Regions from separate parts of the Desulfosporosinus acidiphilus SJ4 genome, predicted to be linked through region 4. Evidence: riboswitches for the same ligand, from Rfam matches in the RefSeq annotation. Region 4 holds a riboswitch; each other region holds the start of a gene.
What was found. Region 4 has a riboswitch for cyclic di-AMP ahead of DESACI_RS01225 (citrate/2-methylcitrate synthase). Riboswitches for the same ligand answer to the same signal wherever they lie in the genome.
Positions count from the first base shown of each region.

Region 1: another riboswitch for cyclic di-AMP. It lies ahead of DESACI_RS14945 (C40 family peptidase); the one in region 4 lies ahead of DESACI_RS01225 (citrate/2-methylcitrate synthase).
Region 2: another riboswitch for cyclic di-AMP. It lies ahead of DESACI_RS08145 (C40 family peptidase); the one in region 4 lies ahead of DESACI_RS01225 (citrate/2-methylcitrate synthase).
Region 3: another riboswitch for cyclic di-AMP. It lies ahead of DESACI_RS25685 (C40 family peptidase); the one in region 4 lies ahead of DESACI_RS01225 (citrate/2-methylcitrate synthase).

Region 1 covers NC_018068.1:3,278,199-3,280,399, reverse strand. The annotation lists cyclic di-AMP (ydaO/yuaA leader) riboswitch at 851-984, shown strand; gene DESACI_RS14945 (C40 family peptidase) at 988-1,668, shown strand; gene uvrC (excinuclease ABC subunit UvrC) at 2,014-2,201, opposite strand, start outside.
Region 2 covers NC_018068.1:1,770,253-1,772,453, reverse strand. The annotation lists gene DESACI_RS08155 (sigma-54-dependent transcriptional regulator) at 1-482, shown strand, start outside; gene DESACI_RS08150 (hypothetical protein) at 505-810, opposite strand; cyclic di-AMP (ydaO/yuaA leader) riboswitch at 1,023-1,157, shown strand; gene DESACI_RS08145 (C40 family peptidase) at 1,161-2,201, shown strand, end outside.
Region 3 covers NC_018068.1:2,984,080-2,986,280, forward strand. The annotation lists gene DESACI_RS13565 (FlxA-like family protein) at 1-119, shown strand, start outside; cyclic di-AMP (ydaO/yuaA leader) riboswitch at 264-404, shown strand; partial or broken gene DESACI_RS25685 (C40 family peptidase) at 774-1,154, shown strand; gene DESACI_RS13575 (hypothetical protein) at 1,343-1,564, opposite strand; gene DESACI_RS23120 (cell wall-binding repeat-containing protein) at 1,909-2,201, opposite strand, start outside.
Region 4 covers NC_018068.1:247,023-249,223, reverse strand. The annotation lists gene DESACI_RS01225 (citrate/2-methylcitrate synthase) at 1-1,164, opposite strand, end outside; cyclic di-AMP (ydaO/yuaA leader) riboswitch at 1,276-1,417, opposite strand; gene DESACI_RS01220 (IS1182 family transposase) at 1,625-2,201, opposite strand, start outside.

The sequences.
Region 1 (2,201 bases), 1.9 Mb from region 4:
TGGAGCGTTATTCTAGTGCACGATTGGCAATCGAAGGCGGGCCTAATAATCCGCCGAGGGCATACCGATGAAGTTCCTGGTGGTGGCTTTCGACGCCCAGTCGAGGGCTGCTGCTGGGGGTTAAGGAATGAGGGGGATCCGCAATGGCATGCGGGCGCGACCCTTTTCCGTGGAGGCCTAAGTGCGTGGCTTTTATAGCTATGGCTTAGGGTAGAACCTGCATTAGGAAGGAACTTAGTGCAGTGTAGCCTGCCTTGAGGTGGAAAAGTTGGGAAGGCTGTAAGAGGTTTGGAAGGTGTTGGCCGATGCCTTACAAACTGCCGGAAATGCTTTTCTGCAAAAGAGGCTAGATTGTCTAGGAGTGTTAAGGAAACTTCTAGAACGTTAACTAGAGAGGATTGAAGTGGGGACTAAGTGGTGATCAAGTTCTGGTGATGGTGACATCCCAGGCTGAGAAAAAGGAGAAATCGCCTTATGGGAAACCGAAGGAGCTCAGTGGGAAAACCTACTTGACCTAAGCCTCAATATTGACTCTTTAGCCTCCTGTGGCCCAAGAAAAAACCCGCCCCTCAATTTGAGGGGCGGTTTTTTGTACTATCAGAGAGTATAACCCTTGGTTGTATACTGCAAGATGAGCTAATTCGTGCGAAGACAGTGTCTTCGTCCTCTGGCATAAGTGCAACTAACCTGCCGCTTTCGCCGGAGGCTTAGGGCCGGCTAAGTTTTCTTGATAGATTTACTAAATGTTTCCTGAGTTGCAAAAATAATGGAATTGCTAGTTAGAATTTCCACGAATTATTGCAGGCCTTTTTAGACATACTGGCGAATAGCCTAACATAGACGAATAGACTAATAGTAAATGCTGAATCCCAACTATGTTAGGAGCGGGGGACTTTCTTGGGGTGAATCACGAATTTCGTGTAGGGCTTACACCTTTAGCCCGAATCCGTCAACTAACCTCGTAAGCAAATGAAAGGTGGATTTTCCTTGCTAATTTCCTCATCCGGGCGGATGTGGTTAGGAAGCACAGTTTTGGCAGGCATCTTGTTGGCAAGCAGTCTATCAGTACCGGAAACGGGTAAAGTTGCCGCCAACTCAGTTTCAATTTCCCTGTCAACTGGATCCTACACCAAGACCATCCGCACTCAGTTCCATTGGAAGAATCCTTCAATTACCACAAGTGACATTGGCAAATCTGCAGAGAAAACAAATTCAACGGTAGTCCAGGTTCCGACAACAAGACCCGAAACGATTCAATCCGAGCCTGTTCAAGTGGCAAATGCGTCCCAAAGTCATGTCTCACGGTCGGACAGTTACCAATTAATTGCTAATGCACTAAGCCTGCAGGGTGTCCCTTACCGTTTTGGCGGAACGAGTCGAAGCGGCTTTGATTGTTCAGGATTTACCCAGTATGTATACCGGGCGGTAAATACTTCTTTGCCTAGAACGGCTGCCGAGCAATTTAGAGTTGGAGCCTCAGTGAGCCGAGGACAGCTGCAAGTAGGTGATTTGGTTTTCTTTTCAACTTATGCCTCAGGGGCCTCTCACGTGGGTATTTATATTGGCGGAGGGCGTTTTGTTCATGCCTCAAATAAAGGTATTCGTGTTACCAATTTGAATGAGAACTATTATGCAAACCGTTATTTAGGCGCACGGCGGGTTAATTAGATCATCATAAAAGTATTTAGTGAACTTGTTCAACTCAAGTTGAATCTCGGGGCTTTGGTGCCGAAAGTGTCCTGTGGACAGTTTCGCTCCGCAAGTGCCTAGCCAATAACAAATGCTATCGCGCTGAAGGATGGGCTCTACTCCCCGCTGAAGAAATAGAAGGAGTAACCCTCACTCATTGAAGTGGGGGTCGAGGTACCCAAGGAACGGGCCTGTAGTGAAGACACTCACCGCCAGGTTTCGTTAAAAAGTCATTTGAATTATTGATATAGTCATCTGTACTTAAGCATTGTTGAGTGCGTTTATAGTAACATTTTCGGCATAACTCCACTCTGTAATTTAAGATCATGGAATTGATTTCTCCTCCTCCAAAGGGTTAAGTGACGGAGCCGGGTGAAAATATTCAAAAATTGAGACTGCAATTGCTCTTGGCAGTCCTGTCGCTTGTAGTTCTTCTATAGTAGCCTTCTGTATCTCAGAAAGGGAAGAATAATGCTGTAAGAGATGCTGCTTGCGTTTGGGCCCGATTCCAG
Region 2 (2,201 bases), 1.5 Mb from region 4:
TTGCTAATGGAACCTTCCGTGAAGATCTTTACTATCGTTTAAATGTTATGCGTATCGTTATGCCGCCGCTGCGTTCAAGGAAAGAAGACATCCCCCTCCTGGTCAATCATTTCCTGGAGAAATTTGATCCTACGAAAAGCAAGAAAATTTCTTCTGAGGCAATGAAAACCCTGACGCAATATAACTGGCCCGGAAACATCAGAGAGTTGCAGAATGTCATTGAAAGAGCACTTATTGTTTGTCAGGGTTCAGAGATTCAATCAATACATTTTCCCAGAGAATTACTAACCCATCTAGAAGTATCAACAACCCCTGAGATAAATCTTTCAGAAGATGGCTTCTCCTTAGGAGAATTGGAGAAGCACCTCATCATCAAGGCTTTGGAAAAACATAACTATAATCAAACCAAAGTCGCTAAATATTTGGGAATTACCCGCCCCACTCTGCTTTATCGTCTGCAGAAATATGGCATAAAAATCTAAATTTAACCGGTTAATACTTTTACTAGATATGAGAACTTGCATAATCGGCCAGAGTTTGATTTAAGTCCCTAAATTCGCAGCTGATTTCCGGCGCATCAAGCCATTGACTTTGCGGGGAATGATGATTAAAAGAATCTACAAACTCCTGGAAATGTTCCCCGCTATACGAGTCTCGAAAACCTGCCAAACTAAAATGAGAAGGGAAATTACAATTTAAGTTCAAGTGATTATACAAGTCCTCACTGATTAATTCTGAATTTCCAGTATCCACAACCTTACAAAAAGAATCAACTATTTCTTCCCGTTGAATTGAATTGAGTTTATACAAAATAGCACCTCCCTTAGATAATTCAATGCTTGAACTATACTTTTACCTTGCTCAGTATGCTTAGTCTACCCATTAACTAAGAGAGATTACGCGGAATCCATTTAAAAAAACTTCCTTTTTTAGAACTTGTTAAAACATTAACAAGTTTTTCAAGAATAAAATTAGAGGACATTTGCATATAGTGTCGAATAATTAATGATATGTCAATGAAAGGAGAAGGAAAGCCGAATCTAGTGTCGTCTAGAGCGGGGGATTTTTTTATGGGGTTAATCGCAAATATTGCGAAGGGCTTACACCTTCTTGCCCGAATCCGTCAACTAACCTCGTAGGCTGAAAAAGGTGAAGAAAATATGCAATGGTCTCGTAAACTGTCTCAGATTCAAGGCGAAGTACTTAACCGAATCAAAGATTTCGATTGGTCTCATACCTTGAAAAGAATATCCTGGAAGTCACCAAAAGTTATCGGAACCTTATCTGTTTCCCTCATTTTATTAGGCGGGGTCACCTATAATCTTACGACTACGACGGCAGCGGCTGCTGTACTCATTAACGGCCATCAAGTTGGCCTGGTAAGAGATGCAGCTACAGCTCAAAGCCTCGTTAATTCGATTTTAGAAGAAAAAGGGCAGCCCTATGGAATCGTTGCCAAAACTCATGATGTTATTACTTATGAGAACCTTAGAGTTAGGCCGGCGGTCTATCTTGAATCTGCTTTAGATGAAACAAGCCTGGCGAATGACATCACCTGTTATGTTGATGGTTATAAATTAGAAGCAGATGGGTCAGTTATCGCAGTGTTACCCACAAAAGAAGATGCAGATAAAGTTCTCAAAGAATATCAAGATCATTATTCTAAACCGAGTTCGGAAAACAAAGTCACTTCCATAAGTTTTGCCGAGAAAGTTAATGTTGAAAAAGCTGAAGTCTCTCCGGATCAAATAAAACCGGTAGATCAAGCTTATAAAGTATTGTTGGATGGCAAAATAACGACAAAAAGTTACACCGTTCAACCCAATGATTCCTGGTGGCTAATTGCTCGTAAAAATAACATGTTGACCGATGAAGTATTAGCCGGCAATCCTGGAGCAACTAAGAATTCGACATTGAAACCCGGCGAAGTTATAAAACTTGTGGATTCGACACCCTTTCTTACAGTCGTCAGTGAGGGAACCTATTCGGGATCTGAAGCTATTCCTTACGATGTTGTCGCTAAACTTGATCCCAATCTGGGATACGGCAGTACAAAGGTTATTACCCAAGGAAGCAACGGCTCCAAATTAGTGACCTATTCCTATGTTCGAAAAAATGGCATTGATGTAACAAAGAAAGTATTAGCCGAAAATGTCACTAAAGAACCTGTTGATCAAGTTATCGCTAAAGGGCCAGGTAAT
Region 3 (2,201 bases), 2.2 Mb from region 4:
AACAACTTGAATCAAAAAAAAATCAAAACAATACTTCAAATCAGCAAGCAGAAAATATTAGTCCTCAGCAAAGCTTACGGAGTTCGCTGAATAATAGTACTATTGACATAAGGGCTTAATCTTTCTTTAATCTTAAGCAAAAATGCCAAAATACCCATCATATAAATGATGGGATTTTGGCATTTTTGTTTTCCAGATATTACACATCCGTTTGAGCAGGAAATAACGGTATTTTGTCGAATTTTTTACTTATGCAAATTGAACAACAAAAAAAGCTGAATCTAGAGTCTGCTCTAGAGCGGGGGATTTTACTTCTGATATTGGGGTGAATCGCTTCCATGCGTAGGGCTATACCTGCTGCCCGAATCCGTCAACTAACCTCGTAAGCTATGAAAGGTGAAGAATTAATGAAACTGTCTCCAGGACTATCACGCCTATCGGGAGTCATTCTTTCCGGAATGCTTTTGATAGGTGGCAATACCCTTCTGCCATCAACGTCTCAAGTCTCAGCCGGCGATCCTCAAATTGTGCCCATTGCCTTTAATCTTAAATCAACGTCACCCTTAGTCCCTCAGTTTATACACCAAGAGTTGCCTTTGAATACCACAGAAGTCAATCTTAAAACCTTAACATCCAATGAACGTTTGAAAACTGCACAAACAGAACAAGTTCAGACTGCAAACAATCAAGAAGCAAGCAAACTTACACAAACAGTACAGGCGGTGCAAATAGCTCAAGTTACACCAAACGAATCTCCGGTTGACACACACATATCCCGCGGAAGCAGTGACTTTAATGTACTCATTGATCATGCTGTCAGCCTAGTAGGCAGACCCTACATCTTTGGAGGAACATCTCTCAATGGATTCGATTGTTCTGGATTCACCCAGTATGTTTATGCAGGCTCGGGCATTTCTCTTCCTCGAACCTCCTATGCACAGTATTCTTCGGGCAATGCTGTAAGTAAAGATAAACTACAACCGGGTGATTTAGTTTTCTTTTCGACCTATTCTAATGGAGCATCTCACGTTGGTATCTATATCGGTGGCGGCCGTTTTGTTCATGCTGATAACCCACGTAAAGGTGTAACTATTACCAGTCTAAGTGATAGCTTTTACACTGAACATTATCTTGGAGCCCGAAGATATTCTTAACTTACCCCATCATTCGTTTACCGTATAAACGGCACAGATGGCTAAACGGGGACCATTCCCACTTATAGAAATGAGAGTCTCACGATTTTGTAAAGCAGATACCCGGTACGTGTCCTTACGGAAGTACCGGGTATCTGTTTACTTAATATGTTCCAAAAATTAGTTGATAAAACCAAGTTGCAAAGAAGTTATTGATCGAATACTGTTTGCAAAAGTTTTACTCTTTCTTCAAGTTCCAAACTAAATCGAAATTTATCGACCAATTCTCCTTCTAAGCCGAGACGATCTAACGTACACTTACCTTTCAGAAACCAATAGATACATCGACAGTCTTGGATTTTGCAGCCAGACTGCAAAAGTTGTAAACCTTCTTCAATCAAACTGGGCAAATCCTGCTCCGATATTTCCACTCTATCAGCCCTCCTATGCAATCGATCAAACAATCATTAAAATAAATACTTGTTAAAGCTTGGCTCGTTTGTTGAACTAGTGAAAAATGGTGCCTATCAAATAACTAATTTTTCCTTTAATCATAATTTAAATAACAGGTACTGAATAGTGACCTTTGGCACAAAAATATGTGCCAAAAGCACTAATTTTCATAAAACTTCTTTCAAAAACAAATCCAGCCCACTTTCATCCAATCGTGAGACTGCCGCTTCAATAAGTGGGAGTGGTCCCCGTTCTCTGCTTCGGTGGGGTAGACTCCCCCCACCGAAGCCCCGATGTTCAGCTTTTGTCGAAACGCGCCTTGTCAATCAATCTTTGTAAATATAAAATTTACCGGATCAGTTGAAGGCGGGAAACCAATGGGATGATTGAGAAAACCCGAATAAGCGGCATCGCCGGCAATAATATTATCACCCGTAGTTCTGGGAATACCCATATTATAAATCTCCAAGTAATTCCCCATTAACAAAAAATTATCTTCTTCAGTACCGCTAGAAGTTGATATTTTAATGATTGTGGAATTAGGGAATGAATAACTTGCTTTATAATTATTCGTATATCCCGTTTCTACATCTGTCACTTCCAATGTTCCATCAC
Region 4 (2,201 bases):
ATTAGCGCTGACTGTTTTATACATCTTATTAAACTTAGCAATGACTCCCGGAGCAAGTCTTTCCACCGAAGTGTACAGGTTAAACTCATTGTCTAAGCCCTTTTCCCGGGCCAGTTTAGCAGCATAATCTTTAAGAATGACAGTTCTCGGATCCGAAATAGAATAGACGGCGTGACCGATCCCATATATCAACCCAGACCGGTCAAAAGCATCCTTAGTGAGGATCTGAGTAAGATAACGCTCTATCTCTTCATCATCTTCCCAATCCTTAACTTGATTTTTAATATCTTCGAACATCCTAACCACCTTAATATTTGCCCCGCCATGCCTCGGGCCTTTGAGAGCGCCAATGGCTGCTGACATTGCCGAATAGGTATCGGTACCGGTTGAAGTTACGACATGAGTGACAAAGGTTGAATTATTTCCGCCGCCATGTTCGGCATGAAGCACCAGAGCAAGATCAAGGAGTTTGGCTTCAAGTTTCGTATAGTTACTATCTGGCCTTAACATAGACAGGATGTTCTCTGCAGTTCTTAATTCCGGGCGCGGACTATGAATAAAAAGGCTTTGGTTGCCATGGTAATGGGACAATGCTTGATATCCATACACCGCTAGGGATGGGAAACAGGCAATCAGATGCAGACATTGTTTCAGTACATTATTAATGGATGTATCGTCAGGGTTTGTATCAAAGGAATACAAGGCCAGAACACTCCTGGCAAGAGCATTCATGATATCTTTACTGGGGGATTTCAGGATAAAATCACGAGCAAAGTCCTCAGGCAGCTTCTCATAACCTGCCAAAACCTGGTTAAACTCCTCTAGATCTTTCTGGTTTGGAAGATGTCCGAAAAGCAGCAGATAGGCGGTCTCTTCGAAACCAAAACGGTCATCCTCAGTAAATCCTTTGACCAAATCCGATATGTCGTACCCCCGATAAATTAAACGGCCCGGGACTTGAATAATTTCACCTTCATCCAGGATATAGGAATGCACCTCACCGATTTCTGTTAAACCGACAAGAACACCTCTCCCATCTAAATCCCTAAGTCCTCGTTTGACTTGATATTTGCTGTATAATTCCGGATTAATAAAACTGTTTTTTTCAGAAACCTTACTTAAGTCGGCAAGAATTTTCCTGTCAATCTGTTTAAAATTTGTCATAATTATCCTCCTTGAGTTAAAAAATAAAACCCTAGACGAACACGTCTGGGGTCAGCTAAGTCGAAAAAGGCAAAAACAAAATAAAGCTAGGCAAAAACAGCTAAGCTCAACTTTCTTTCCTTCTAACGCTTACGAAGTTAGCTGACGGATTCGGGTCGAAAGTAACCCTACTTTCACAAGAAAATTACCCGTGAAAGATTCACCCCAGAAAAATGGTTCCTCCGCTTCCAAAAGAATTAAGCGATTCAGTATAGGTAATTGTTAAGCAATTACGATCTAAGACCAAATTATTAGGTTTCTTGTTATTATATTACATAGAGGCGCATTTAGTCAATGTTATGGATCAGATTGCCATTGAACGCTTTTCTATCCAATTACTTTTCTATCCGAGTCAATTTCATAATGTTTAATTGTTAAAGCTCAGACCTTCAGAATTTCGTTAGTAACATTTTTTGAAGATTTATGCTGCAGCTATACGTTTGAACTTGTTCAATCGGTCTACGGCTAATTTGCAGAGGGTATAGGTCAGGATAGAAAACTCGAAGTCGATTTTGGCTACGTTTCCTCGATGTCGAATGTTGTTTAACTGAAAGTACTCTTTGAGATAAGCATTAACACGTTCTACGGCTGTTCTCTGTTTATAGAGTTCAAAGTAGCGCCCACTTCCTCTGGCTGGAACGGTGTATTTTCTGGGGTCTGAGGAAACCTTAACCTTGAATACCTTTTGACACTGGTTGTTTTCTTTCAGAGGACACTCTTTGCACTTCTTGGGTTGAGTATATTTCAACGTGTCGTATCGGGAATCATAGCTATCATATCGGTAGGAATGACCTTCTTGACACTTAGGGCAAAAGTATTTGTCCTTGTCTTCGGGTAGTTGTTCATTGCGTGGATTGTAATCAATCAGGGCCCTTGACCCCATGGCTTTTGCTTGTTGGTAAATTGGGCTGTAATCGTAACCAGCATCCAAAAGCGAATAGGAAGGCTTCAGCTGGGGGTGAAGTTCATGAAGAGCCTTGAGTAGAGGAATCGCCATT